DNA from 3 places in the Streptomyces sp. NPDC058246 genome. Region 1 is predicted to be linked to each of the others. Evidence: riboswitches for the same ligand, from Rfam matches in the RefSeq annotation. Region 1 holds a riboswitch; each other region holds the start of a gene.
What was found. A riboswitch is a leader RNA that binds a small molecule or an ion and turns the genes downstream of it on or off. The one in region 1 is predicted to bind S-adenosylmethionine.

Region 1 (9,745 bases):
CCCATGCGCCCTTGCGCAGCACGCCCTTGAGCCCGAAGTCGGCGTCGAGAATCACCAGGTCGGCGTCCTTGCCCGGCTCCAGCGAGCCCACCTTGTCGTACATGCCGAGCAGTCGCGCGGGGTTGGCGCAGAGGGCCGCCACGACGTCCTCGACCGGCAGCCTGTCGATCGTCACCGCGCGCTGGAAGGCGCGGTCCTGGGTGAGCGTCGAGCCCGCGATCGAACCGCCCTCCACCAGGCGGGCGACCCCGTCCGCCACCTCGACCTCCAGCGGGCCGAGCATGTAGCGGCCGTCGCCGAAGCCCGCCGCGTCCATGGCGTCGGTGATGAACGCGACCCGGCCCGCGCCGGCGTGATGGAACGCCAGCTCCAGGGAGGCCGGGTGCAGATGCGTGCCGTCGTTGATCAGCTCGACCGTGACCCGCTCGTCCTCCAGGAGGGCGGCGATGGGGCCCGGGGCGCGGTGGCCGAGCGCCGGCATCGCGTTGAACAGGTGTGTCGCCACGGTCGCGCCCGCGTCGATGGCCTCCCGCGTCTGCTCGTAGGTCGCGTCCGTGTGCCCGATCGCCGCGATCACCCCGTGCTCGGCCAGCAGCCGCACGGAGTCGATGCCGCCCGGCAGTTCGGTGGCGAGGGTGACCATGCGGGCCTGCCCGCGGGCCGCGTCGATCAGCTTGCGGACCTCCGCCGGGTCCGGGTCGCGCAGCAGCTCCTCGGAGTGCGCGCCCTTGCGGCACGGCGAGATGAACGGCCCCTCGAAGTGGACGCCCGCGATGTCGCCCTGCTCGGCCAGCTCGGACAGCAGCCCGGCGCGCTGGGCCAGGCCGTGCATGTCGCCGGTGACCGTCGAGGCGACCACCGTGGTGGTGCCGTGCAGACGGTGCGTGTGGACGCCCTGGAGGACCTCCTCGACCGTCCCCGAGGTGAAGGACGCGCCGCCGCCGCCGTGGTTGTGCAGGTCGACGAAGCCGGGGACCAGCCAATGGCCGGAGAGATCGACCGTCCCGGTGTCCGCGGGAGCGCTCCCGGCGGCGCCGGCGGGCTCCGTGGGGGAGGGACCCGCCTCGACGATCCGCGCCCCGTTGACGACCACGCGGCCGCCGTCCACGATCCCGGTGGGCAGTACCACCCGGGCGCCGGCGAGAACCTTGCTAGGGGCCATCAGGTGGTTACCTCCGAGGTCACAGTGGAAGGGGTGGCGAGCAGGTCCCAGGCCAGCAGCCCGGCGCCCAGGCAGCCGGCCGTGTCCCCGAGGGCCGCCGGGACGAGGGACGGCAGCTTCTGGAAGGTGACGCGCCGCTCGACGGCGGCCCGCAGCGGTGTGAACAAGGTTTCCCCCGCCTCCGCCAGACCGCCACCGATGATCAGGGTGCGCGGGTCCAGCAGGGTGAGGGCGGTGACCAGTCCGTCGGCCAGCGCGTCGACGGCCTCCTGCCAGACCCGTACGGCCCGCTCGTCCCCGGACTCCACGGCCTTCGCGCAGTCGGCCGCGTCCGCCTGGGGATCACCGGAGGCCGTCGCCCAGGCCTGGCTGACGGCCGCCGCGGAGGCGAACCGCTCCAGACAGCCGCGCTGACCGCACGGACACGGGGTTCCCCCGGGGCGTACGACGATGTGGCCGATCTCGCCCGCGAAGCCGTGCGCGCCCTCCTCGACGCCGCCGTCGATGCCGATGGCGCCCGCGATACCGGTGCCGAGCGGGACGAACAGGAAACGGTCCGCGCCCCGGCCCGCGCCGATCCGGCCCTCCGCGAGCCCGCCCGTGCGCACGTCGTGCCCGAGCGCGACCGGTACGCCGCCCAGCCGGTCGCCGAGCAGCCGGCGCAGCGGTACGTCGCGCCAGCCGAGGTTGGCCGAGTACACCGCGATGCCGTGCTGAGCGTCGACGATGCCGGGGACGGCGACCCCGGCGGCGGACGCGGGCTCGCCGAAGCGCTGCTCGCCGTACGCGCGCAGCTCGGCGGCGAAGTCGAGGATCGTCCCGACGACGGCGTCCGGACCGCGCTCCCGGCCGGTCGCCCGGCGGGCCTGGTGGAGCAGGTCGCCGTCGGCGCCCACGAGGGCGGCCTTCATCCCGGTGCCGCCCACATCGAGGGCGATGACATGTCTCACGGGGGACAGTGTCGCCCCTTACCCCATGAGAGGTCTAGTCCACTCGCGTGGTGTAGACCTTGTATCCGCATTCCGAGACGGATGCAACGGACGCACAAGCAAATACGGCCAGGGGATGGCCGGGGGTTGGGAGACAGCGCAGTGCAGCGGCGTAGGACAGGACTGATCGCGGTGGCGTCTGCCATGAGCATGGCGGCGACCCTCGCGGGCTGCGGCGGCTCCGGCGGCGGTTCCTCGGACGTGACCCTCAGGCTGGTGGCCGCCGACTACGGCGACTCCAAGGCCACCAGCTCCCAGAAGTACTGGGACAAGCTGGTCAAGGAGTACGAGGCGGACCACCCGGGGGTCAAGGTCGAGGTCAGCGTCTACTCCTGGACCGACGTCGACCGCAAGGTCAAGGAGATGGTCGCGGCGGGCAAGGCGCCCGACATGGCGCAGATCGGCGCCTACGCCGACTACGCCGCGCAGGGCGACCTCTACAAGGTCGACGACCTGCTCTCCATACCCGCCGAGGCCAACTTCGTCCCGCAGCTCACGGACGCCGGCCAGACGAACCAGACGAAGTACGGCATGCCGTTCGCGTCCTCCACGCGGCTGCTCTTCTACAACAAGACGCTGTTCTCGCAGGCCGGGATCACCCCGCCGCGGAGCTGGAGCGAGCTCGCCGCCGACGCCAGGGCACTCAAGTCCAAGGGCGTGAAGTACCCGTACGCGCTGCCGCTCGGGCCCGAGGAGGCGCAGGCCGAGACGATGCAGTGGCTGCTGAGCGGCGGTGGCGGCTACACCGACGACGTCGGCACGTACTCCATCGACTCCACGCAGAACGTCCAGACGCTCACCTGGCTCAGGGACGAACTGGTCGGCAAGGGGCTCACCGGCCCGGTCGCGCCCGCGAAGCTGAACCGCGCGGACGCGTTCGCCGCGTTCGCGCGCGGTGAGGTCGGGATGCTCAGCGGGCATCCCACGCTGATGAAGATGGCCGCCGACAAGGGCGTGAAGTTCGGCATGGTGCCGATGCCCGGCACCAACGGCAGGGCCAAGTCCACCATGGGCGTCGCCGACTGGATGATGGCCTTCAAGAAGAACGGCCACGGCAAGCAGATCGGCGACTTCCTCGACTTCGTCTACAGCGACAAGAACGTGCTCGCCTTCTCCCACGAGTACGACCTGCTGCCCGTCACCACGTCCGCGTCCGACGCCATGGCCGTCGACCAGAACGACAAGGACCTCGCCCCGTTCCTGGACGAGCTGCCCTCCTCCGTGCTCTACCCCGTCGGCAAGACCTCCTGGGCCGGGATCAGCGCCGACATCAAGAAGGAGATCGCCAAGGCCGTGAGCCCCGGCGGCAGCCCGACCGGGGTGCTCGGCACGCTGCAGCTGAAGGCGACGACGGAGGACAGCGCGGCGTAGTGCCGCCGGCGCTGCTGTCGGCGGTGCTGTCGGTGGTGGGCGTTACGGTGCTGTCCATGGCCGCCATGGAAGAGCTCTCCCCGCGGGAGCAGGGCATCCTCGCCCTCGAACGCCGGGGCTTCCCCGGTCCCGGAGCCAAGGAACGAGCGATACGTGAGCAGCTCGGGCTGGCGCCGGTCCGCTACTACCAGCTCCTCAACGCCCTCCTCGACGACCCCCGTGCCCTCGCCCACGACCCGGTGACGGTGAACCGGCTGCGGCGGGTGAGGGAGGCGCGGCGGGGGGAGCGGTGACTGACTCGCCCCTCCCGCCCCTGCTCTCCCTCAATCTTTCGGCCTCGCTCGAGCAGGGAGATCCCGTCGTCCCTGAGGGCTGCCGCCCCCGGACCCCCCGCTTTGGCCTGAACGGCCTCGTCCTCAACACCGGACGGGCTGAAAGCAAACGCCGGACAGGCTGAAAACCTCCGGCGGGAAGCCGTCCGTGACCCGATGAGCCATGGGTGCGCCCGCCCTCGCGCGGATAGGGTCGCTGTATGGGCAGCCACCCGGAATCCACGGACTCCTTGCCGACCCCCGCGACCCCCGCCGGTCGCGACGGCCTCGACGCCATCCTCACGCACCCCGCACGGGCGGTGATCGCGCTCGACTTCGACGGGACCCTCGCCCCGATCGTCCCCGATCCCGAACAGGCCCGCGCCCACCCCGACGCGGTCCCCGCCCTGTCGGTCCTCGCCCCGAAGGTCGCCTCCGTCGCCGTGATCACCGGTCGCCCGGCCGGCGTAGCGGTCCGGCACGGCGGCTTCGCGGGAGTGCCGGGCCTGGAGCACCTGGTGGTCCTCGGCCACTACGGCGCCGAACGCTGGGACGCCGTGAGCGGCACGGTCACCGCCCCCGCCCCGCACCCCGGCGTCGCCGCCGTCCGCGCCGAGCTGCCCGGCTTCCTGGACACGATCGGCGCCTGGCAGGGCACCTGGATCGAGGAGAAGGGTCGCGCCGTCGCCGTGCACACCCGCCGCGCGAGCGACCCGCAGGCCGCCTTCGAAACGCTGCGCGAGCCCCTCACCGCCCTGGCCACCCGTCATGGCCTGATCGTCGAACCCGGCCGCATGGTTCTCGAACTCCGTCCCCCCGGCATGGACAAGGGCGTCGCCCTCCTGGAGTACGTCCGGGAGATCGGCGCCGAATCCGTCCTCTACGCCGGCGACGACCTGGGCGACCTGCCCGCCTTCGCCGCCGTGGACAAGCTCCGTTCCGACGGCATCGCCGGCCTCTTGGTCTGCAGCGGCAGCTCCGAGGTCGCCGAACTCGCGGACCGGGCCGACCTGGTGGTGGACGGCCCACCTGGCGTCGTACGACTGCTCCGCGCGCTCGCGGCACAACTGGACTGATCGACACCGACGCCGGACGGGTCGCGGACCCCGCTCCCGCTTCAGCGCTCCAGTTCGCGCAGCTGCTCCAGGAACCACTGGGCCGGCGGCAAGGCGGTCGCGGCGGCAGCCAGCCGCTTGGTGCGCTCGGCGCGCTCCCCGCCGGACATGGACAGCGCCTCGTGCAGGGCACGCGCCGTACCGATCACGTCGTACGGATTGACCGAAATCGCGTCCTCGCCCAACTCCTCGTACGCCCCCGCCTCCCGCGAGAGCACCAGCACGCACCCCGCGTCGGAGACGACAGGCACCTCCTTGGCGACGAGGTTCATGCCGTCCCGGATGGGGTTGACGAGGGCCACGTCGGCGAGCCGGTACGCGGCGAGCGAGCGGGCGAAGTCGTCCTTGACGTGCAGGACGACCGGGGTCCAGCCGGCCGTCCCGTACCGGGAGTTGATCTCGTCCGCGACGCGCTGCACCTCGGCGGTGTACTCGCGGTACACGGCGAGGTCCTGCCGGGACGGGTAGGCGAAGGCGACGTGCACGACGCGCTCGCGCCACTCGGGGTGGTCGTCCAGCAGCTGCCGGTAGGCCAGCAGCCCGCGCACGATGTTCTTGGACAGCTCGGTCCGGTCGACCCGCACGATCGTCTTGCGGCCCGCCCCGATCTGGTCCCGCAGCGCGGCCATGCGCTCGTCGACGTCCGTCTCGTGCGAGCGGCGCCGCAGGAAGTCCGCGTCCGCGCCGAGCCCGTGCACCCCGACCCGCGTGTCACCGAGGCCGCCGACGAGCTCCAGGCAGCACGCGGTGAACGCGTCCGCCCAGCGACGGGTGAGGAAGCCCAGCCGGTCCGCTCCCAGCATGCCGCGCAGCACCTGCTCGGCGATGTCGTCGGGCAGCATCCGGAAGTAGTCCACCGGCGCCCACGGCGTGTGCGAGAAGTGCCCGATCCGCAGATCGGGGCGCAGCTCGCGGAGCATCCCGGGGACGAGGGTCAGGTGGTAGTCCTGTACGACGACCACGGCGCCCTCGGCCGCCTCGTCGGCCAGCGCCCGGGCGAACGCGCGGTTGTACGTCTCGTACGACGCCCACTGGCGCCGGAACTCCGCGTCGAAGACCGGCTCCAGCGGTGTCTGGTACAGCATGTGGTGGACGAACCACAGCACGGAGTTCGCGATGCCGTTGTAGGCGTCGGCGTGTGTCCCGGCGTCGATGTCCAGCATCCGTACGCCGTCCTCGCCGACCCCGCGCCGCACCGCCTCGCGGTCCCCTTCGCCGAGCGCCGAGCACACCCACAGGGCGCCCGCGTCCGGCCCGATGGCGGAGAGGCCCGAGACCAGCCCGCCGCCACCGCGTTTGGCGTGCAGCGAGCCGTCCTCGCGGACCTCGTAGGTGATCGGGCCGCGGTTGGAGGCGACCAGGATCCGGTGGGCACCGTGCGTTGAAGCCATGCCTCGAAACCTAGCCCTCGGTCGAAACGCTCAAACGTTCCCGTCGGCCGTCTGCGAGCTCGTAGGCGATCCCCCGGCCAAGGGGAGCTGGTCACGCCCACGCGGCTCAGCCGCGTATGTCACAGCCCCGCGCCCCTGACGGGGCGTGTCCTACGCGGCCCTCCGTTTCACGTATTCGGAGATTTCCACCATCGGCGGACGTTCCTCCGTGTCCACGGAGTAGGTGCGCGGCTCGAAGCCCTCCTCGCCCCGCTCGAACTGCGTGAGCGACGGGCGGATGAGGTGCCCGCGGGCCAGCCGGAGCTGGGCGGTGCGGTAGATCGCGGCGGACATGCGGCCAAGGGCCTGGCCGTCCTGGTGGCGGTGCTTGCGCTCGCCCACGTCGACCTGGGCGAGCGCGTCGAGGCCCACCAGGTGCAGGGCGTCGACGAGCATGCCCAGCTCGACCCCGTACCCGACGGGGAAGGGGAGCTGTTCGAGCAGGGAGCGGCGCGCGGCGTACTCGCCGCCGAGCGGCTGGACGAAGCCGGCGAGCTGCGGCCAGTGCATGTTGAGCAGGGGGCGGGCCATCAGTTCGGTGACGCGGCCGCCCTGACCCGCGGCGCCGCCCAGCGGACGGTCGTACATCGCCTTGACGAGGTCCACGCCGGGCTCGGTGAGCAGCGGGCCCACGATCCCGGTGACGAAGTCGGACGAGAACTCCTTGAGGTCCGCGTCGATGAAACAGACGATGTCCCCGCTCGTCACCAGGAGCGACCGCCACAGGACCTCGCCCTTGCCGGGCACGGTCGGGATGCGCGGCAGGATCTCGTCCCGGTGCACGACCCGCGCGCCCGCGGCGGCGGCCACCTCGGAGGTGCGGTCCGTCGAGCCCGAGTCGACGACGACGATCTCGTCGACGAGGGGCACCTGTTGCATCAGATCGTGGCGGATGACCGCGACGATCTCGCCGACGGTCTCCTCCTCGTTGAGCGCGGGCAGTACGACGCTGACCGTCGACCCTGTGGTGCGCTTCGCGGCCATGAGCTGGTGGAGCGGGCGATCGGTCACGGACCAGGAGCGTGTGCTCAGCCAGCGCTCGACTTCCTTCAGCACAGTCTGCGGCTCCTCACTGTCTGATCACCCGGTGTCTCACGGTGTGATCCATCTCGCGGTTCGGACGACTATCTCAACTGTCCTGGCCTTCGGTTACAGTCTTGAACAACGCGGATGACCATCGCATTGCGTAGATCATCGGTGTAGATCATCGGCACTCATAGTGCTCAATAGTTCAACAACCGAATACCGCTCATCCAGAGGGGCAGAGGGATACGGCCCGTTGAAGCCCCGGCAACCCTCCAGCCGGTCTCGTACCGATCGATGTCGATCGCTCCGCGAGGCTCCCGGCTAGGGAAGGTGCCAAATCCGTCTCACGGCGAAGTGCGTCGTGAGGAAGATGAGGAGAAAGGGCCTCGCCTCCATGGCTGCGCAGACTGTTGCAAGCACCACGAACTCCGTCGATCTGGGTCCCGCCGCGGCTCTCTCGTGCCGCGAGTGCGGCCACCGCGTCCCGCTCGGACCGGTCTTCGCCTGCGAGGAGTGTTTCGGCCCGCTGGAGATCGCGTACGACTTCTCGGCCTACGAGACCGAAGAACTCCGCAAGCGCATCGAAGCGGGCCCCGCGAACATCTGGCGCTACGCGCCGCTCCTGCCCGTCCCCGCGGACGTCGCCGAGAAGCCGAACATCAACCCCGGCTGGACCAAGCTCGTCAAGGCCGACAACCTGGCGCGCGAGCTGGGCGTGACCGGCGGGCTGTATGTGAAGGACGACTCCGGCAACCCGACGCACTCCTTCAAGGACCGCGTGGTCGCCCAGGCCATCGAGGCCGCCCGCGCCTTCGACTTCACCACGCTCTCCTGCTCCTCCACCGGCAACCTCGCCGGTGCCGTGGGTGCCGCCGCCGCCCGCGCCGGCTTCCGCTCCTGCGTGTTCATCCCGCACGACCTGGAGCAGGGCAAGGTCGTCATGGCCGCGATCTACGGCGGCGAACTCGTCGGCATCGAGGGCAACTACGACGACGTGAACCGCTTCTGCTCCGAGCTGATCGGCGACCCGGCCGGCGAGGGCTGGGGCTTCGTCAACGTCAACCTGCGGCCGTACTACGCGGAGGGCTCCAAGACCCTCGCGTACGAGATCTGCGAGCAGCTCGGCTGGCGGCTCCCCGACCAGCTGGTCGTCCCGATCGCCTCCGGATCCCAGCTCACGAAGATCGACAAGGGTCTCCAGGAGCTGATCAAGCTCGGGCTCGTCGAGGACAAGCCGTACAAGATCTTCGGCGCCCAGGCCGAGGGCTGCTCGCCGGTGTCCGTCGCCTACAAGGCGGGCCACGACGTCGTACGGCCGCAGAAGCCGAACACCATCGCCAAGTCGCTCGCCATCGGCAACCCGGCCGACGGGCCGTACGTGCTCGACATCGCGCGGCGTACGGGCGGTGCGGTGGAGGACGTCGACGACGAGCAGGTCGTCGACGCGATCAAGCTCCTCGCGCGCACCGAGGGCATCTTCGCGGAGACCGCCGGTGGCGTGACCGTCGGTGTCACCAAGAAGCTGATCGAGAACGGGCTGCTCGACCCGACGCTCACGACCGTCGTCCTCAACACGGGTGATGGTCTCAAGACGCTGGACGCGGTGGCCGGTACCGGGCTCACCGCGACCATCCGTCCCAACCTGGAGTCCTTCCGCGAGGCTGGTCTCGCTTAAGCGTTTCGCCGCGGGCCGGTGGGGGCTGGTCGCGCCCATACGGCGGAGCCGCAGCTGTCACAGCCCCGCGCCCCTGACGGGGGCGCTCCACAGCCGTAGACCATCAGACCGGAGGTCGTACCCCATGAGCGTCAACGTCCGTATCCCCACCATCCTGCGCACCTACACGGGCGGGCAGGCCGAGGTGAGTGCCGAGGGGGCGACCCTCGCCGAGGTCATCGAGAACCTGGAGAAGAACCACACGGGCATCGCCGCGCGCGTCCTGGACGACCAGGGCAAGCTGCGCCGGTTCGTCAACGTGTACGTCAACGACGACGACGTGCGGTTCGAGCAGGGGCTGGAGACGGCTACGCCCGACGGTGCGGGCGTCTCGATCATCCCGGCCGTGGCCGGCGGCTGAGCGGCGCCGACGCCCGTCACCCAGGGTGAGATTGTTACCGTAGGTAACGCTCATTACCAAGAGTTCATCGAATTGCCCTCTCCGTGAGAGAAACGGAGGGGGCAATTCTGCATGGTTGAGCGCGGTACAGTTGGGGAAGCTGCTTCGCTTTTCATGCCGGACGCATATGAGTACCTGTGCGACACCCGATAAGAAGTAGCCAATGTGCCCCATGTCTTTGAGCCGTTTATGGCATTTACGGGGCCCGACTTGCCCTGAATCTTCGC
Region 2 (9,745 bases), on a different contig from region 1:
CAGCACCCGCACTCCGCGCGGCGGCGCGAGCAGCACGGGGGCGGCCAGCTCGGCTCCGTCGAAGACACAGGTCACCTCGGCGCCGGTCTGCGCGGTGAGCTGCGAGAGCTGCCCGAGCAGCCTCAGGCGCTGCTTCTCCAGGGGCATCTGCGGATAGCCGGTCTTGGTGACGTTGTAGCCGTCGACCACCAGGTGCGCCTGGGGCAGCGCGAGCAGTTGGTCGAGGATCGCCGGGTCGTTCTCGGACAAGGCGCGAGCGGCGATGTCTTTTGGTGTCATCCGTCCCGGTTCGACCGCGTCCACGGTCTCGGCGGGCCGCACGGACACGGGCGGCAGGGCGAGTTCACGCCGCAGCCCCTGAGCCGCGTCCAGTACGGTGTCGAGCAGCAGCCGTACGCGCATGTCCTCGACGCTGCGCCCCTCGCGCGCCGCTCTGCGCGTCGCCTCCAGGGCCGCCTCTGCCTCCCCCAGCCGCGCCTTGAGCCGCCGGGTCTCGCTCTCGGCGGCGGACACGTGGGCCTGCCCCTCGGCCCGTGCGGTGTCCATCTCGCCCTGCAGCTTGCGCAGTGCGGCCTCGCCGCGCTTGACGTCACTCAGGGCCCCGCGCAGCTTGCGGTGAAGCGATTCGGCTTCCTTCTTGGCCGACTCCAGCTCCGTCCGCAGCCGTTCGGTCTCGGCCCTGGTCTGGCCGCGGGCCTCCGCGAGCTCCTCGCGCAGCCGCTCCAGCTCGGCCCGGCTCTCCTCGCCGGCCCGCTCGGCGTCCGCCCGCAGGGCCTCCTCGCCCGCGGCGGTCACCAGCTTCACCCAGCCCGTGGGGCGCAGCACATAGGCCGCGGCCGCCACGTCCAGCGGATCCGCGGCCGGGGGCGGCGCGCCCGAGTCGAGAGCGCCGGTGAGCTCCGGCTGGCCCTCTCTCAGCTTCTCGGCGATGCGCTGCCGGAACAGCGGGTCCGTCTCCAGCGCCGCCGCCATCGCGTTCCCCGCGAACTTGGCCCGCCGATTGGGGGCGAACCGGGCGTACTGCCGCAATTGGACCGGCAGTTCACCGACGGTCAGCCCACCAAAGCCGTCGGAGACGATCTGGACGACTCGCCTGCGCACGCCGTCGGGCATCGGACGGTCGAGCACCTCAGCGGTGCCGTCGTCCGGCTCCCCGCCTGTGGTCTCCACCATCCGTCACCCCAATACCTGTGCGGGGCCCGCTCCCTCAGGAGCCGGCACCCGGCCTGTCCACGAGTTCCACCTGATCCACCGCGTTGCACCAACGGCACCGCACCGACTCGATGGTCTCACTGACCACCTCACGCTCCTCCACCTTCGGCTCACCGGCGAGGTCGAGGTGCACATACTCGACGACCTTCGAGGAGCGGGTCACGTCGAAACGCGTGAGGTTGCCGCAGAGCGTGCAGCGCCAGCGCGTCTTGGCGTCCGGCAGGGGAACCGTCATGTGGCAGTCGCTTTCCTTCTAGTGTCCGTCCAGCGCCGGTCTCCCGGTGCGTGTGGCTCGTAACCCTACGGCCTGGCGGGTACTCGACGCTCGGTCGTCCACAGCGGCGAGGCGGTCTGCGCGCATCGGTCCCGTTACGTCATGCTCTGCACCATGATCAGCAACTGGAGTACGGCGGTCGTCAGGGCGATCCGCGGACAGTCGGCGCCGGTGACCTACGGCCTGATCGCCCTGTGCTGCCTGATCTTCGTGATCGGCCCGGCGGCGGGCCTCGATCCGGCGTACGGCACCGGGGACGAGCTGCTGCTCACGCAGCGGGCCTACTTCCGGCGCTGGGGCGTAGTGCCCACGGAGCTCTTCGGCGGAGCCCCGCGCGCGGCGCTCACCCCCGCCACGGCCCTGTTCATCCATGGCAGCTGGCTCCACCTCCTGGGCAACATGCTCTTCTTCTACGTCTTCGGGGCGATGGCCGAGGAACGCATGGGCCACGTCCAGTTCGCCCTCTTCTACGTCGGCTGCGGCTACCTCGCGCTGCTCGGCTACGCCGCCGCCAACGCCGAGTCGCCGCAGTCCCTGGTCGGCGCCTCCGGGGCGATCTCCGCGGTCCTCGGCGCGTTCCTGTACCTGTTCCCCAAGGCCCGGGTGACCAGTCTCTTCCCGTTCCTCTTCTTCCTGCCGCTGCGCTTCCCGGCCTGGGTGGTGCTGCCCTTCTGGGTGACCCTCCAGTGGCTGGCGGCGGGCCGCGACTCGTCCGGCCCTGGCGTCGCCTATCTGGCCCATTTGGTGGGCTTCTCGCTCGGCTTCGTCTACGCGTGGGTCCGATTCGGCCGTACGACTAGAGTGAAGGCCCCAGCGACGGCCCCCGAGGGAGAGAACCAGCCGTGATCACCGCGATCGTCCTCATCAAGACCAGCGTGGACCGGATCCCCGAGATCGCCGAGTCGATCGCCGCGCTGGAGAGCGTCAGCGAGGTCTTCTCCGTCACCGGTACGTACGACCTGATCGCCATGGTCCGGGTGAAGGCCCACGACGACCTCGCGGACGTCATCCCCGGCAAGATCAGCAAGATCCCGGGCGTCGAGGCCACGGACACCCACGTCGCGTTCCGCACCTACTCCCAGCACGATCTGGAAGCGGCCTTCGCCATCGGCCTGGACAACTGAGGCGGGCGGTTCTCGCCCCCGTTCGCGCGGTTGCCCGCGGGACGGGCAGGGGCGGCGGGGGCGAAAACTCCTGCGGCTACGTCAGACGGCCGGGACGCAACGGCCGTCCTCCGTGCGGTAGTTCCACTTCGCACCATCCCGGACGAGCTCCTTCACGGCACGCACGAACCGCTCGACGTGCTCGTCGGGAGTCCCCGCCCCGAAGCTGACACGGATCGCGTTGAGGGACTTCTCCCCCGGCGCGGCCTCGGGCGCCCCGCACTCGCCCTGCGACTGCGGGTCACTGCCGAGGAGCGTGCGCACCAGCGGATGGGCGCAGAACAGACCGTCGCGCACCCCGATCCCGTACTCGGCGGACAGCGCCGCCGCGAAGTGCGAGCTGTTCCACCCCTCGACGACGAAGGAGATGACGCCGACACGCGGCGCGTCGTCACCGAAGAGGGACAGGACCCGCACCTCGGGCACCTCGGCGAGCCCCGCGCGGACGGCCGCGATCAGCCGCTGCTCACGGGCGGCCAACGAGTCGAACCCGGCCTCGGTCAGCGCCTTGCAGGCCGAGGCGATCGAGTACGCGCCGATGACGTTCGGGGACCCGGCCTCGTGACGGGCGGCGGTCTCGTGCCACTCCACGTCCACTCCCCCGTCCTCCCGGCGCGACACCTTGCGGCTGGCCCCGCCGCCCGCGAGGTACGGCTCGGCCTCCCGCAGCCAGTCGGAACGGCCCGCGAGCACGCCGGAGCCGAAGGGCGCGTACAGCTTGTGGCCGGAGAAGGCGACCCAGTCGACGTCCAGGTCGCGGACGGAGACCGCGTGGTGCGGGGCCAGCTGAGCGGCGTCGAGGACGACGCGGGCGCCGTGCGCGTGGGCGGCGGCGGCGAGCTCACGCACCGGCCACAGCTCGCCGGTGACGTTGGACGCACCCGTGACGCAGACGAGGGCCGGTCCGTACGGCTCCCGGCCGGCGAGGGCGCGCTCCAGGGTGGCGACGGCCTCCTCGGGCGTGCGCGGGGCGTTCAGGTAGGTCACCCGGGCGTCCCGCCAGGGCAGCAGCGAGGCGTGGTGCTCGGTCTCGAAGACGAAGACCTGGCAGTCGGCCGGAAGGGTGGCGGCGAGCAGGTTGAGCGAGTCGGTGGTGGAGCGGGTGAAGACGACCTGGTCGCCGTCCCGGCAGTCGAGGAACTCGGCGACGGTCCTGCGGGCGTTCTCGAACAGGTCGGTGGACAGCTGCGAGAGATACCCGGCGCCGCGGTGCACGCTGCCGTAGTACGGGGCGTACGCGGCCACGTCGTCCCACACCCGCTGCAGGGCCGGGGCGCTGGCGGCGTAGTCGAGGGCGGCGTAGGTGACCTCGCCACCGGTGACGAGGGGCACGGTCACATCCCTGCCCAGGACGGGCAGAGGGGTACAAACGGACTGGTCGGCGGCAGCGGTGGAGACAGACATGGCGAGCTCCTGTGAGAGGCAGGCGGAATCACCGCGCGAGCGGGTACACGGGGGTACGGCTCAGCGCAGGAAAGGGTGAAAGGGGTATGCGGAGGCGGGGCTCTACGCCCTATCGCATTCGCTTGCTCACAGAAGGCTCCCTCGAACGACCAGGACCCCTGGGCTTGTCCACTCAGATGAGGGCGAGGGGTCCGCGCTTGCCGTAGACCTCGCTGCCTACGGCCTGGTCTTCACCCGGGGCACCCCGCCACGGACGGAGGGTTGCCGGACAGCCGGCCGGGGCCTGATGGCTGTCGCTCATGACCTGCCCAGCATCTTGCCATACGATCTTCCCCACGCAACCCCCGTGTCCGGATACCGGGACGCCGGGGGCCGTAAGGGGCGCGGGGAACTACGCGACCAGCCCCCACCCGTCCGCAGCCGGAGAACAACCCGGCGGGGTCTGGGGCGCGGCCCCAGAAGGGCGCGGCCCCAGAAGAGGGGACGGGTAGGGGCGGAGGGGGCGGAACAAGCGCTACGCGTTGCTGGCCGCCACCCAGCGGTCGAGGGTCCGTTTCGCGGTGCCCGAGTCGATGGCCTCGGCCGCCCGAGTCATCGCCCCCCGGATCTGATCCACCAGCGGCCCGTCGCCCGGCGACAGGGCCACCAGCGCCGCCGCCGAGTTCAGCAGCACCGCGTCCCGTACCGGCCCCGTCTCGCCGTCCAGGAGCCGCCGCGCGACCCCGGCGTTGTACTCGGGGTCGGCACCCCGCAGCGCCTCCACCGGCACCACCTCGAGGCCGACGTCGCGCGGGTCGAAGGCCTCCTCGGTCACCTTGCCGTCGCGGACGATCCACACCCGGGAGGTGGCCGTGGTCGTCAGCTCGTCGAGGCCGTCGTCGCCCCGGAACACCAGCGCGGACGACCCACGCTCGGCCAGCACGCCGGCGATGAGCCCCGCCATCCGGGTGTCGAAACAGCCGATCGCCGAGGCGGTGACCCGGGCGGGGTTGGTCAGCGGGCCGAGCAGGTTGAACGAGGTCGGAATCCCCAGGTCCCGCCGCACCGCGCCGACGAACCGCATCGAGGGATGGAACTTGGCCGCGAAGCAGAAGGTGATCCCGGCCTCCTCCACCACCTGCGCGACCCGCTCGGGCGACAGGTCCAGATTGATGCCGAGCCGCTCCAGCACGTCCGACGAGCCGCTCGCCGAGGACGACGCACGGTTGCCGTGCTTGACGACCTTCGCCCCGGTCCCGGCGATCACGATGGCGGACATCGTCGAGATGTTGACCGTCTTGGCCCGGTCGCCGCCCGTACCGACGATGTCGACGGCCGGCCCCGGGATGTGCAGCGGCTTCGCGTGGGCGTACATCGTCCGCACGAGACCGGTGATCTCCTCGACCGTCTCGCCCTTGGCCCGCAGCGCCACCAGGAAGCCCGCGATCTGGGCGTCCGCGGCCTCACCGCTCATGATGCGGTCCATGGCCCACGCCGTGTCCTCGGCGCTCAGGTCCTGTCCGCCGAGCAGCGCGCTCAGTACGTCGGGCCAGGAACGGCCCGCCGCGGTGTCGCCTCCAGCGGGGGTCACAGCGCTCATCAGCCGCTCCTGGGTGAAGTCCCGTACAACGGGACGCGAGATTCGACGAGTCCACCCTATCCAGCCCCGGGTACGGCGAAGGGCCCCCGTCCGAACACCGGACGGGGGCCCTTCAACCGTGGCGTGGCGTGTGCTGCGATCAGTGGTGGCCGTGGCCGCTCGTGATCTCCTTGTACTCCTCGACCGTGGGCTTGGGGATCTGGTTGTCGCCCCCGTAGAAGCCCTTGCTGAGCTTGGCGCGCAGCCGCTGGGTGCCGGGCACCTTGCGCTCGACACCGTTCTCGTCGACCGTCGGACCGATCTCGGCCGGCTTGTACTGCTCGTGCGCGGTGAGCGTGTGCAGCGCGTCCTGGCTGAGCGGCTCGTGCACCTCGATGAACTCACCGTGCGGCAGGCGCTTGATGATGCCCGACTCGCGGCCGTGCAGCACCTTGTCCCGGTCCCGGCGCTGGAGGCCGAGGCAGATCCGCTTGGTGGCGAGGAACACCAGCACCGGCACCACGAAGAAGCCGATCCGCACGAACCAGGTGATCGCGTTGATCGACAGGTGGAAGTGCGTGGCCCAGATGTCGTTGCCACCGCCGACGAGCAGGACGAAGTACCAGCTGATCCAGGCGGCACCGAACGCGGTCCGGGTCGGGACGTTGCGCGGGCGGTCCAGGATGTGGTGCTCGCGCTTGTCGCCGGTGACCCAGGACTCGATGAACGGGTAGACCGCGATCGCGACCAGGACCAGCGGGAAGATGACCAGCGGGATGAACACACCCAGGACGAGCGTGTGGCCCCAGAGGTTGATCTCCCAGCCCGGCATGACACGGATCAGGCCCTCGGAGAAGCCCATGTACCAGTCGGGCTGGGCGCCCGTGGACACCATGTCCGGACGGTAGGGGCCCATGGCCCAGATCGGGTTGATCGAGGCGATCGCCGCGATGGCCGCGATGACACCGAAGACCAGGAAGAAGAAGCCTCCGGCCTTGGCCATGTAGACCGGCAGCAGCGGCATGCCGACGACGTTGTTGTTCGTCTTTCCGGGGCCCGCGAACTGCGTGTGCTTGTGGTAGAAGACCAGGATCAGGTGGCCGACCACCAGACCGAGCATGATGCCCGGCAGCAGCAGGACGTGGATCGAGTAGAAGCGGGCCACGAAGTCGCCGCCCGGGAACTCGCCGCCGAAGAGGAAGAACGACAGGTACGTGCCCACGATCGGCACGGACAGGATCGCGCCCTCCATGAAGCGGACACCGGTGCCGGAGAGCAGGTCGTCCGGGAGCGAGTAACCGGTGAAGCCGGTGAACATGCCGAGGACGAACAGCAGGAAGCCGAAGACCCAGTTGACCTCACGCGGCTTGCGGAACGCACCCGTGAAGAACACGCGCATCATGTGCACGAACATGCCGGCGAGGAAGATCAGCGCCGCCCAGTGGTGGATCTGCCGGATCAGCAGACCACCGCGCACATCGAAGGAGATGTGCATGGTCGAGTTGAACGCCTCGGACATCAGCTGGCCCTGCAGCGGGATGTAGCTGCCGTGGTACTCCACCTCGTTCATCGACGGGTGGAAGAACAGCGTCAGATACACACCCGTGAGGATGATGATGATGAAGCTGTAGAGGCAGACCTCACCCAACATGAACGACCAGTGGTCGGGGAAGATCTTGCGCATGTTGGACTTGGCCAGGGAGTAGATCCCCAGACGGCCGTCGGCCCAGTCGGCCACCCGCTCACCGGCGGGCGCCTTCTCGCGCGAGCGTGCGTCGGAAGTGGTCGTGGTGCTCATCCGCGCTCCCAGAATGCAGGACCGACGGGCTCTTCGAAGTCGCCGAGCGCCTCGAGATAGCCCTCAGCGTTCACACCGATGCGCAGCTGCGGCAGGGCGTGACCGGCCGGCCCGAAGATGACTCGGGCACCGTCGGAGAGGTCGAAGGTGGACTGGTGGCACGGGCAGAGGACGTGGTGCGTCTGCTGCTCGTACAGGGAGATCGGGCAACCGACGTGGGTGCAGATCTTCGAGTAGGCCACGATCCCCTCGTGGGACCACTCGAGTTCCTTCTTGTCCTTGATGTTGTCCGGCTGCAGCCGGACGATCATCAGGGCCGCCTTGGCGATCTGCGTCTGGAAGTCCTCGTCGTGCTCCTCCAGGCCCTCGGGCTTGGCGAAGGTGAGCGAACCGACGGCGACGTCGGAGGCGCGCAGCGGCTCGTTCGTGTTCATGTTGACGAGCAGCTTGCCCTTGGACCAGAGCGTGTGGCGCAGCTTCGTGCCGGGCAGCGTGCCGAGGTCGCGCAGCAGCATGACGCCGGAGAGCGGGAACAGGGCCAGCGCGCCGAACATCGTGTTGCGGATGAGCTTGCGGCGGCCGAGCGCGGACTCCTTGGCGCCCTGCTTGAAGTCGGCCAGAACCTTGGCCTTGACCTCGGGCTCCGCCTCGATCGGGTGACGCTCGTCGGCGATCTCCACGTCGGACATCAGGGTGCGGGCCCAGTGGACCGCCCCCGCGCCGATCGAGAACAGCGCGATGCCGAGGGTCATACCCAGCGCGAAGTTCAGCGCGCTGATGTGCCCGAGCGGGAAGACGTAGATCGACTTGTCGTTCGGGATCGCCACGTACGAGGCGATGAAGGCGACGGTGGCCAGCATCGACAGCGTGAACAGCAGGGCGACCATGCGCTCGGACCGCTTGGCGGCCCGCTCGTCGATGTCCTGGATGCGGTGCTCGTGCGGCGGCAGACCGGGGTCCGCGAACGGGTTCGTCTCGTCCGCGACGGCTACCGAGCCGTGACCGTGCTCGTCGGTGGCCCGCTCAGCGGGCACGTTCTCTTCTGGAATGTCTTGGCTACTCATGACTTCTTGGCCTTTGCGGTCCGAGCGGCGACCCAGACGGCGACGGCGACCAGGGTGCCGAGACCGAAGATCCAGCCGAACAGGCCCTCACTGACCGGCCCGAGGCCACCCAGTTCGAGACCGCCGGGGCTCTCGGTGTTGTCACCGTTGACCGCGTCGAGGTACGCGATGATGTCCTTCTTGTTCTTCTCCGACATCGTGGTGTCGGGGAAGGACGGCATGTTCTGCGGGCCGGTCTGCATGGCCTCGTAGATGTGCTTCGGCTCGACACCCTCCAGGCTCGGCGCGAACTTGCCGTGCGTCAGAGCGCCGCCCTTGCCGGTGAAGTTGTGGCACTGGGCGCAGTTGGTGCGGAACAGTTCGCCACCCTTGGCGATGTCCGCGCCCTCGGGGCTGACCTGGCTCTTGGTCGGGATCGAGGGACCGGCACCGAGCGAGGCGATGTACGCCGCGAGCTGGTCGATCTCGGCCTGCGAGTAGATGACCTTCTTCTTCGGGATCTGAGCGCCCGGCTGCTGCGCCGGCATACGGCCGGTGCCGACCTGGAAGTCGACCGCCGCGGCGCCGACGCCCACCAGGCTCGGCCCGTCGGAGCTGCCCTGACCGCCGGTTCCGTGGCAGCTTGCGCAGCCCACGGAGTAGAGCTTCTTGCCCTCGTCGATGGCGAGGGACTGGGCGGATTCATCGGCCTGCGCCTTGCTCGCGGGTGCGAACGCGGCGTACAGCCCCCCGGTGGCCGCCAGCGCGAGGAGTAGGACGACGACCGCCGCCAGCGGATGGCGTCGTCGTGCGGAGAGCTTTTTCACGGATTACCCCGGTGTCAGGATCTTCTGCGTCGGTGCTTCTGGATGTTTCGGGCGCTGCGCCCGATTACTTGATCAGGTAGATCGTGGCGAAGAGGCCGATCCAGACGACATCGACGAAGTGCCAGTAATAGGACACGACGATGGCGGCGGTCGCCTGCTCGTGAGTGAACCTGCGGGCCGCGTAGGTGCGCCCGAGGACCAGCAGGAAGGCGATGAGGCCGCCCGTCACGTGCAGGCCGTGGAAGCCGGTGGTCAGGTAGAACACCGAGCCGTACGGGTCGGAGGAGAGCGAGAGCCCGTCCTTCTTGACCAGCTCGGTGTACTCGAAGATCTGACCGCCGATGAAGATCGCACCCATGATGAAGGTGACGATGAACCACATCCGGAGCTTCTTCACGTCCCCGCGCTCGGCGGCGAACACGCCGAGCTGGCAGGTGAGTGATGAGAGCACCAGGATCGTGGTGTT
Region 3 (9,745 bases), on a different contig from region 1:
CCGTGCCAGTGCGAGCCGTCGCTGAAGAAGGACTGGATGTAGTTCAGCACGTTCACGAGACGCTCTCCGGGGTGCGGGCGGCGGCGATCGTGGCCGTACGGCGCCCGGCACCGCGGCCGGACGGCGGCTGCCAGGGGGTGAGCACCCGCCGCAGCAGCACCAGCAGCGCGTCGACCAGCACCGCGAGGACGGCGGTGGTGACCACCGAGTTCACCGCGAGGACCGGCCGGTGGTAGAGCATCGCGGTGGTCAGGAGGTTGCCGAGCGCGCCCTGGTTGCCGATCAGCGCGCCGACGCTGACCAGGCTGATGCTGGACGCGGTCGCCACCCGCAGTCCCGCCATGATCGCCGGTACGGCGATGGGCAGTTGGACCTGGAGGTAGCGGCGTACGTAGCCGATGCCCATGGCGGCCGCCGCGGCGTTCGTCTCCTCGGGGACCGAGCGGACGCCGTCGACCACCGAGGGGACGAGGATCACCAGACTGTAGAGACACAGCGGGATCATCACGGTGAGCCGGCTCAGCCCGGTGTAGTCGATGAGCACCACGAAGAAGGCCAGCGACGGGATCGCGTAGAGCACGGTCGTGGCCCACAGCACCGGCGGATAGAGCCAGTCGAAGCGGACGCACAGCATGCCGATCGGCAGCGCGAGGAGCAGACCGGCGAGCACCGGGAGCAGCGCCTCCTGCATGTGCCAGGAGATCAGCCCGAGATAGCTGTGCTGGAGGTCGCTCGGAATGTCGAAGAAGCCGTTCATCGCACGGCCTTCGTCGGGGACGGCTCCTGCCGGGAGTCCGACGGGCCCTCGGCGGACTCGGTGGCCTGTCGCCGCCGGGCGGCGCGGATCGCCGCGGCGACGGTCTCCTGTCCGGCGATCCCGAGCACCTGTCCCGCCCCGTCCACCGCGACCGCCTGACCGGTGGGGGACAGGACGGCCCGGTCCAGGGCGACCCGCAGTGAGTCCCGGCCCACCTCGAAGCTCTGCCCGTACGGTTCGAGGGCCTGGACGTCGCCGCCCCACGTGGTGAGGTCGGCCCAGCCGAGCGGTTCGCCGCCGGCGTCGGTCACGAGCACCGGCGCCCGCGTCTTGTCGCGCCCGGCGATCTCCTGCCAGTCGGAGCCGACGGGGAAGACCCGGGAGCGGTCGAGTGCGAGTTCGCGGGTGGACAGGAACGACAGCCCGCGGATGCCCCGGTCGGCGCCCAGGAACTCCTCCACGAACGGGTCGGCGGGCGACGCCAACAGCTCCTCGGGGGCGGCGAACTGGGCGAGCCTGCCACCGGTGCGCAGCACGGCGACGCGGTCGCCGATCCTGATGGCCTCGTCCATGTCGTGCGTGACGAACACGATCGCCTTGCCGAGTTCGCCCTGGATGCGGAGCAACTCCTCCTGGAGGCCGCGGCGCACGACCGGGTCGACCGCGGAGAACGGTTCGTCCATGAGCAGGATCGGCGGGTCCGAGGCCAGTGCGCGGGCGACGCCCACCCGCTGCTGCTGGCCGCCGGAGAGCTGGTAGGGATAGCGGCGGGCCATGCCCGGGTCGAGGCCGACCCGTTCCATGAGTTCGGCCGCGCGGGCCCGGGCGCGCTGCTTGGACCAGCCGAGCAGCCGCGGCACCGTGGCGATGTTGTCGAGAATCGTGCGGTGCTGGAAGAGTCCGGCGTTCTGGATGACGTAACCCATGGAACGGCGCAGCGCGTTGACCGGCCGGCGCAGGATGTCCTCGCCGTCGACCCGGATCGTGCCGCTGGTGGGTTCGACCATGCGGTTGATCATGCGCAGCGTGGTGGTCTTGCCGCAGCCCGAGGGTCCGACGAGAACGGTGATGGAGTGGTCCGGTATCTGGAGTGACAGGCGATCGACGGCCACCGTGCCGTCGGCGTATCGCTTGCTGACCTCTTCGATGGCTATCAAGCTCGAAACCCTTCGGGAACGGCTTTGCTCGCATGTGGCGCGATCGCGTGCACGAGGGTGCGTAGTCTAGCCAGTTGATGTTCGTTCGGGGCTTCGGCGGGTTGTCACGGCAGGTTAGGCCTCGGCAAGGGCTTCACCGCCACCCTCGTCCACGTCCTCGCCGAACGCGGACTGCTCGACTACGACACCCCGATCGCCCACTACTGGCCCGAGTTCGGCGCCCACGGCAAGGAACGCGCCACGGTACGCGACGCGTTGACCCACGGGGTCGGCGTCCCGCAGCTGCCCGCCGCCATCACCCCGGCCGAGCTGTGCGACTGGGACGCCATGTGCGCGATCGTCGCGGCGCAGCAGCCGTTGTGGGAGCCCGGCTCCGCGAGCGGCTACCAGTCAGGTATTTCCATGGAACTCCAGCCGAAAGGCGGGGTGCTCGTCGAGGCGGTGCACGTAGGCGCGGAGATGGCTGTGCCGGGACAGGGGCTCGGGCGTGGAGAGGTGGGTGAGCGCGGCCCAGAGGTCCACGTCGGCCGCTGTCAGCTCCTCGCCCAACACATAGGTCCGCGTGGCGAGTTGCAGGTCCAGCAGATCCAGCGTCGCCGAACGGGCCGTCGGCTGTGCGGTCGGCGTGACGTCCCGGTCGAGGCGTTCGCGCAGGGCGTCGATGTCCGCGGCGAGGGCCGGCGGATGCAGCGGCGGGACGCACGCCTCGTCGTGGCCGGTCAGCAGGCCGGCGAGGTCGCGCAGGATGTCAGGGGTGTGATTGCTGACGACGCGGCCGCTCCAGCGGTCGCACAGCGCGGGCGCGGTCAGCGGGCCCTCGTAGTGGTGCCAGGTGGCCTCGTAGGCACTCCGCAGCGAGGTGAACGCGTCGGGTGTCTCGGTGGGGTGCGTCAGGATCGTGGTGGCGAGGGAGTCCTGGAGGCCGAGCAGGCGGAGAGTGATCGCAAGGCGCAGCGAGCGCGGACAGCCGGCGGAGAGATACAACTGATAGCGGTGCGGCGCCGGGTAGAAACCGCCGGCGGCGCCGGCGGCGATGCGGCTGCGGATGCGGGGCGGGCGAGGGGACGCGGACGGCGCGGCGCCCCAGGAGCGAACGGTGCTGCCGGATGTCGCAACCGGGCACGGTGCGGGCGGAGTTGACGCGCAGGTGTCTGTGGCCACCGAGGCCGGGGCGTCTGTGCCGGCCGGGCTGGCACACGTGCCGGAGGTGCCTGGGTTTGCGGCGCGCGAAACTGTCTTGGGCATGACTCTCCAGGGGAACGACGAAGCCCCGGCCGCCTCATGGGCGGCAGCGGCGGAACGGAGTGACTGCGCTTGCGTACCGGCTCGGAGCGGCCGGACTAGTACGCGCTGGAGACCCGCAACAAGTCGATGTGCAGACGTCTCGTCAGGTTGTTCCTGGGCATTCCCACCGGTCCCGCTTCCAGGGCCCGCGAGTTGCGAGACCACGCTTGTCCCGCCGCACCGGCGGGACCCGGTCGTCACCCGGGGCACCCCGTCGCGGTGGAAGGGTTGCCTGTCAGCGGGCCGGGGCCGATCACCGCGTCGCGCAGCGAAGGCTGCGGGACGAGGCGCTGACAATCGTGACCGTCCTCGTCAGTGTCAGTGCACCGTACGAAGCCGTCAAGAAGGCGTGTAGCCGGTCTCACCACGTGGTCATTCGGGCCGGAACACGTTGACATCGGTTTCCCGGCGTGCCTAACTTACGCCGCAGATCGGTCATGAGTGTCAGCGACAAGCCCTGGCTCGCTGGCCGGCAACCCTCGCGACGCGGTGGGGTGCCCCAGGTGACGACCGGACCGGAAGGCTTTCGGTAAGCGCGAGCCGCCCACGGGCGGGGAACAGTGACGGAGACGGCGATGGACGCAGCTTCGAGGACGGCCGCACGACGGCCCCACGGCTGCGTCCTGCTGTGCGCGAACCGCTGCGTCGACCTGCTCCGCGTCAACAGTGCCCTGTGTACCGCTGCGGGCTGTCCCCGCTGTCAAGGCTGACGGCGTTCTGAACCCCTGACGCGCACCGCTGCCGCGGTGTGCCCTCTGCCCGCCCAGCCCCCGGTACCGGCGTCCTCCCGCTCTGCGTCATCCGCGGCCGTCCCCTGCGCGCCGCGGTGCCGCCCACGCCGCGCCCCGGGGTGTCCGACTCCGCTGGAGCCCTCATGAGTGAACCCCCTGGCGTGGCCGTGTCCGTTGCCGAGGCACCGCCCGCCGACTCCCCGGCGAAGCCGCTCACCGCGCAACGCGTGCTGCCGCTGCGCAGGCCGGGCCGCTGGATCAGCACGGCCGTCGTCCTGGTCCTGGTCGCCCAGATCATCCACGGCCTGGCCACGAACCCCTTCTACCAGTGGGACCGCTTCCGCTACTGGTTCCTGCGGCCCACCATTCTCGACGGCCTCGTCATCACCCTCGAAGTGGCCGCGCTCAGCGCGGTGTTGGGGCTGCTCGGCGGGGTCCTGCTCGCCCTCGCCAGGCTCTCCGGGAGCCCGGTGCTGCGCGCGGTGAGCTGGGTGTACACCTGGCTGTTCCGCTCCGTGCCGCTGATCGTCGTGCTGATCTTCCTCTACAACTTCAGTGCCCTGTACAAGACGTTGAGCCTCGGCGTGCCGTTCGGGCCGGCCTTCGTCAGCTTCGACGAGTCGCGGCTCGCCACCGACATGACGGTCGCCGTCATCGGCCTCAGCCTCAACGAGGCGGCCTACGCCTCCGAGGTCGTCCGCGGCGGCATCCTCTCCGTCGACCAGGGCCAGCACGAGGCGGCCGCCGCGCTCGGCCTGCCGAAGACGTACCAGTTCACCCGGATCGTCTTTCCCCAGGCGCTCAGGTCCATCACGCCGAACTACGTCAACCAGCTGATCGGCCTGATCAAGGGCACCTCCCTGGTGTTCTACGTGTCGCTGCTCGACCTGTTCGGCTCGGTGCAGACGATGGGCAGCACCTATCCCGGCGACATCGTGCCGCTGCTGCTGGTCGCCACCGTCTGGTACCTGATCCTCACGAGCGCCGTGTCCGTCGTCCAGTTCTACGTCGAGCGGTACTTCGCCCGGGGCGCGACGCGCACCCTGCCGCCGACGCCGCTGCAGAAGCTGCGGGCCGGCCTGAGTGATCTGCGGGCCCGGCTGCGCAAGGAGGCCGCCGTATGACTCCCGCCCAGACCCTCGACGCGCGTCCCGCCGCCCTCGAGGTCCACGACGTGCACAAGTGGTACGGCGCACACCGGGTGCTCGACGGCGTCGACCTGACGGTGCGGCCCGGCGAGGTCACCGTCATCCTCGGCCCGTCCGGCTCCGGCAAGTCGACGCTGCTGCGGGTGATCAACCACCTGGAGAAGCCCGAAGTCGGGTACGTCAGCGTCAACGGCGAGCTGATAGGCGTACGACGGCACGGCAAGCGCAGCGAGATGGGGGTCCCCCCGGCCGAAGGCTGGGGGAGGCTCAAGGAACTCAGCGAGCGAGCCATTCTGACCCAGCGCAGCCGGATCGGCTTCGTCTTCCAGAACTTCAACCTCTTCCCGCACCTGACCGTCCTCGACAACGTGGCCGCCGCGCCCGTCGCCACCGGGAAGCTCGCCAAGTCCGAGGCCCAGCAGCTGGCCCGTGAACTGCTCGGCCGGGTGGGCCTGGGCGAGAAGACCGGCGCCTACCCGCGACAGCTGTCCGGCGGCCAGCAGCATCGCGTGGCCATCGCCCGCGCCCTCGCCCTGCGCCCGGGGATCATCCTGTTCGACGAGCCCACCTCGGCTCTCGACCCCGAACTCGTCGGGGAGGTGCTGGCCGTCATCAAGGACCTGGCGACCAGTGGAACCACCCTCGTCATCGTCACCCACGAGATCGGCTTCGCCCGCGAGGTCGCCGACCGGGTCGTCTTCATCGACGGTGGCCGCGTCGTCGAACAGGGCCCGCCCGACGAGGTGTTGGACCACCCGCGGCACGAGCGGACCCGGGACTTCCTCAGCAAGGTGCTCTGACCGGCGCCGTCTTCCCTCGCCACGTCACTTCCTCCTGCCACCTCACCGCAGTCACACCCTCACCCAGCGACAAGGACAGCCATGCCTACGCACCTCTCTCGACGCAGCCTGATACGCGGAATCACCGCGGCGACCGCCATTGCCTCACTGGCCGCCGGGCTCGCCGCCTGCGGGGGCGACAGCGACGCCGCCACCACGACCGACACCGCGGGCACGGTGACCGTGGGACAGCTGTCCAACGGCGCCGCCCAGCAGGCCGCGTTGAAGGTCTCCGAGGTGAAGTCGATCAGCGCCGAGCTGCCCGCCTCGGTCCGCAAGAGCGGCAAGCTGGAGATCGGCGTGGGCGCTCTGCCCGACGGTTTCCCGCCGCTGGCGTACGTCGGCTCGGACCAGAAGACCCTCACCGGCGCGGAGCCCGACTTCGGCCGCCTGGTCGCCGCGGTTCTCGGCCTGAAGCCGGAGCTGAAGAACTCCACCTGGGAGAACATGTTCGTCGGCATCGACAGCGGCAAGGTCGACGTGGCCTTCGCCAACATCACCGACACCGAGGAACGCAAGAAGAAGTACGACTTCGCCTCCTACCGCAAGGACAACGTCGGCTTCGAGGTGCTCAAGAAGAGCAGGTGGAACTTCGACGGCGACTACGAGAACCTCGCCGGCAAGACCGTCGCCGTCGACAACGGCACCAACCAGGAGAAGATCCTCCTCGAGTGGCAGACCAAGCTCAAGAAGGAGGGCAAGCGGCTCACGGTCAAGCACTACGCGAGCAAGAACAGCACCTACCTGGCGCTGACCGGCGGGAAGATCGACGCGTACTTCTCCGCCAACCCCGGTGTCGCCTATCACATCCGGCAGACCGCCAAGTCGCCCGACCCGACGCGCAGCGCGGGCACGTTCTCCGGCGCCGGCACGTCGTTGCAGGGCCTGATCGCGGCGACCACGAAGAAGGACAGCGGTCTGGCCAAGCCGATCGCCGACGCGGTCAACCACCTGATCAAGAGCGGCCAGTACGCCAAGTGGCTGTCCGCCTGGAACCTCTCCAACGAGGCCGTGGGCACCTCTCAGGTCAATCCGCCCGGGCTGCCGCTCGACAACTCCTGAGCACCCGACCGCTCCTGACGGGCCGCCGGCTCCCCCCGGGAACCGGCGGCCCCCGAACCCACCGAAGCCGCACCGCCACGCCACGGAGATCCGAACCCGCCATGTCCACCCTCGCCCCTTTGCCGCAGCCGCAGAGCCCGGCGTCGCCGTCCCATGTCCTGGACAACGCGGCCTGGGCCGCGCTGACCGGTCCGCACGCGGTGTTCGCCGAGCGCGTCGGACGTGCCGCCCGCTACCGCAGGGACGTCTCGCCGTTCACCGCCCTGGCCGACCCCGACGATCCCCGCGCCTGGGACGATCTCGCCGCACTCCTCGGCCCCGGAACCGTCGTGGCGGTGTCGGGCGTCCAGGGCGCTCCCGAAGGGTGGGAGACCGTACGGCGCGGCGAGGGCGTCCAGCTCGTCGACACCGCGCTCCGCGTCGAGGAAGCCCCCGACGCGGTGCGGCTCGGACCCGACGACGTGCCCGAGATCCTGGACCTCATCGCCCTGACCGAGCCCGGGCCTTTCCTGCCCCGCACGGTCGAACTCGGCACCTACCTCGGCATTCGGCACGGCGGACGACTGATCGCCATGGCCGGTGAACGGCTGCGGCCACCGGGCTGGACGGAGATCAGCGCCGTCTGCACCCACCCGGACCACCGTGGCCGCGGCCTCGCCACCCGGCTGGTGCGCGCGATCGCGGCAGGCATCAGGGGGCGCGGAGACACGCCCTTCCTGCACGCCTCCGCGACCAACGTCACGGCGATCCGGCTCTACGAGTCGATCGGCTTCACCCTGCGCCGCCGCAGGAACTTCCTCCAGGTCCGCACTCCGGGCGCGGCGCCGGAACAGACGGCGTAGCCGGACTGTTGCCATGGGCGACGACATCATGCCGGTGCGGCCCCGGGCCCGCCGAGCCGGAAGGGCGGAGGTGACCGAGGTGCCGGGTGTGTCCCGCCTCCGTGTCAGGGTTCTCGCCCCACGCCGCCGCGTGCATCTGTACTCCCGGCCGCACATCGACCTGAAGCGCGTGGCCGGCGCGCTCTGTCGTCCCTGACCTGTCACCCTGCCGCCGCACCCTCCGAGGCGAGGGTCCGGTGATCTCGTACGGCCGATCAGGAAGGCACCCCTCCCGTGTCCCCATCAGCTTCGTCGTCCCCCTCCTCCGCCGGGAACCTGCATCTCGCCGTCGCGCTCGACGGCGCGGGCTGGCACCCGGCCGCCTGGCGTGAGCCGGTGGCCCGCCCCCGGGAGCTGCTCACCGCCGCGTACTGGACCGACCTCGTCACGGAGGCCGAGCGCGGGCTGCTCGACTTCGTGACGATCGAGGACTCGCTCGGACTCCAGTCCTCGCACTTCACCGAACCCGACGGGCGGACCGACCGGGTCCGCGGCCGCCTCGACGCCGTCCTGATCGCGGCCCGGGTCGCACCGCTGACCAGGCACATAGGGCTCGTGCCGACGGTGGTGACCACCCACACGGAGCCCTTCCATATCTCCAAGGCGATCGCCACCCTCGACTATGTGAGCAGCGGCCGTGCGGGCGTACGGGTCCAGGTGTCGGCGCGCCGCAACGAGGCCGCGCATTTCGGCCGCCGTACCGTGCCGCCGTTCCGCATCGAGGATCTGGAGAGCCCGGACATCCGGGCGCTGACCGTCGAGCTCTTCGACGAGGCCGCCGACTACGTCGAAGTGGTGCGCCGGCTGTGGGACAGCTGGGAGGACGACGCGGAGATCCGGGACGTCGCCACCGGCCGCTTCATCGACCGCGACAAGCTGCACTACATCGACTTCGAGGGCAGGCACTTCAGCGTCAAGGGCCCCTCCATCACCCCCCGCCCGCCGCAGGGCCAGCCGCTGGTCACCGCGCTGGCCCACGAGACCGGCACGGGCGCGCCGTTCCGGCTGGTGGGGCGGTCCACCGATCTCGGATACGTCACTCCGCACGACGCCGAGCAGGCACGGACCATCGTCGCCGCGGTGCGCGCCGCGCAGGACCAGGCCGGGCGGGCCGCGCAGCCCCTGCATCTCTTCGGCGACCTGGTGGTCTTCCTGGACGACGACCCCGCCGCCGCGACCGCGCGCCGGGAGCGCCTCGACTCGCTCGCGGGTGACCCGTACACCAGCGATGCGCGGATCTTCACCGGAACACCCGGACAACTGGCCGATCTGCTCCAGGAGCTGGGCCGGGCCGGGCTCTCCGGGTTCCGGCTGCGTCCCGCCGTCGTGGGTCACGACCTGCCGGCGATCACCCGGGGCCTGGTTCCCGAACTCCAGCGCCGCGGCGCCTTCCGGGAGTCGTACGAGGCCGACACCCTGCGCGGGCTGCTGGGGCTCGACCGCCCCGCCAACCGCTATGCCGCCGTCACCGCCTGAGCCGGAGGGACCGTACGACCATGAGCAAGCCCCTGAAGCAGATCCATCTGGCCGCCCACTTCCCCGGCGTCAACAACACCACCGTCTGGAGCGACCCGGAGGCCGGCAGCCACATCGAGTTCAGCTCCTTCGCGCACTTCGCGCGGACCGCCGAACGCGCCAAGTTCGACTTCCTCTTCCTCGCCGAGGGCCTGCGGCTGCGCGAACAGGGCGGCAAGATCTACGACTTGGACGTCGTGGGCCGCCCCGACACCTTCACCGTGCTCACCGCGCTCGCCGCCGTCACCGAACACCTCGGTCTCACCGGCACCATCAACTCCACCTTCAACGAGCCGTACGAGGTGGCCCGCCAGTTCGCCAGCCTCGACCACCTCTCCGGCGGCCGTGCCGCCTGGAACGTGGTGACCTCC

Region 2: linked by a shared signal. The riboswitch ahead of ACFVXA_RS12735 (aminotransferase class V-fold PLP-dependent enzyme) and the one ahead of thrC (threonine synthase) in region 1 are both predicted to bind S-adenosylmethionine.
Region 3: linked by a shared signal. The riboswitch ahead of ACFVXA_RS35990 (putative leader peptide) and the one ahead of thrC (threonine synthase) in region 1 are both predicted to bind S-adenosylmethionine.

What each region holds. Positions count from the first base shown of each region.
Region 1 is NZ_JBHVWZ010000008.1:156,629-166,373, reverse strand. Features, by position in the region: gene nagA (N-acetylglucosamine-6-phosphate deacetylase) at 1-1,162, opposite strand, end outside; gene ACFVXA_RS14720 (ROK family protein) at 1,162-2,112, opposite strand; gene ACFVXA_RS14715 (extracellular solute-binding protein) at 2,302-3,522, shown strand; gene ACFVXA_RS14710 (DUF3263 domain-containing protein) at 3,579-3,815, shown strand; gene otsB (trehalose-phosphatase) at 4,055-4,909, shown strand; gene ACFVXA_RS14700 (trehalose-6-phosphate synthase) at 4,951-6,339, opposite strand; gene ACFVXA_RS14695 (glucosyl-3-phosphoglycerate synthase) at 6,490-7,434, opposite strand; SAM riboswitch class I at 7,625-7,781, shown strand; gene thrC (threonine synthase) at 7,799-9,079, shown strand; gene ACFVXA_RS14685 (ubiquitin-like small modifier protein 1) at 9,204-9,479, shown strand.
Region 2 is NZ_JBHVWZ010000007.1:43,096-52,840, reverse strand. Features, by position in the region: gene ACFVXA_RS12755 (NYN domain-containing protein) at 1-1,173, opposite strand, end outside; gene ACFVXA_RS12750 (hypothetical protein) at 1,208-1,447, opposite strand; gene ACFVXA_RS12745 (rhomboid family intramembrane serine protease) at 1,601-2,332, shown strand; gene ACFVXA_RS12740 (Lrp/AsnC ligand binding domain-containing protein) at 2,329-2,610, shown strand; gene ACFVXA_RS12735 (aminotransferase class V-fold PLP-dependent enzyme) at 2,692-4,053, opposite strand; SAM riboswitch class IV at 4,242-4,358, opposite strand; gene trpD (anthranilate phosphoribosyltransferase) at 4,568-5,632, opposite strand; gene ACFVXA_RS12725 (cytochrome bc complex cytochrome b subunit) at 5,772-7,409, opposite strand; gene ACFVXA_RS12720 (Rieske 2Fe-2S domain-containing protein) at 7,406-8,473, opposite strand; gene ACFVXA_RS12715 (c-type cytochrome) at 8,470-9,279, opposite strand; gene ACFVXA_RS12710 (heme-copper oxidase subunit III) at 9,344-9,745, opposite strand, start outside.
Region 3 is NZ_JBHVWZ010000039.1:50,382-60,126, forward strand. Features, by position in the region: gene ACFVXA_RS35965 (ABC transporter permease) at 1-56, opposite strand, end outside; gene ACFVXA_RS35970 (ABC transporter permease) at 53-757, opposite strand; gene ACFVXA_RS35975 (ABC transporter ATP-binding protein) at 754-1,914, opposite strand; partial or broken gene ACFVXA_RS35980 (serine hydrolase domain-containing protein) at 2,053-2,295, shown strand; gene ACFVXA_RS35985 (glutathione S-transferase C-terminal domain-containing protein) at 2,305-3,075, opposite strand; gene ACFVXA_RS35990 (putative leader peptide) at 3,255-3,320, opposite strand; SAM riboswitch class IV at 3,357-3,503, opposite strand; SAM riboswitch class IV at 3,632-3,740, shown strand; gene ACFVXA_RS35995 (amino acid ABC transporter permease) at 4,073-5,053, shown strand; gene ACFVXA_RS36000 (amino acid ABC transporter ATP-binding protein) at 5,050-5,877, shown strand; gene ACFVXA_RS36005 (ABC transporter substrate-binding protein) at 5,959-6,978, shown strand; gene ACFVXA_RS36010 (GNAT family N-acetyltransferase) at 7,080-7,820, shown strand; gene ACFVXA_RS36015 (putative leader peptide) at 7,849-8,016, shown strand; gene ACFVXA_RS36020 (LLM class flavin-dependent oxidoreductase) at 8,094-9,335, shown strand; gene ACFVXA_RS36025 (NtaA/DmoA family FMN-dependent monooxygenase) at 9,356-9,745, shown strand, end outside.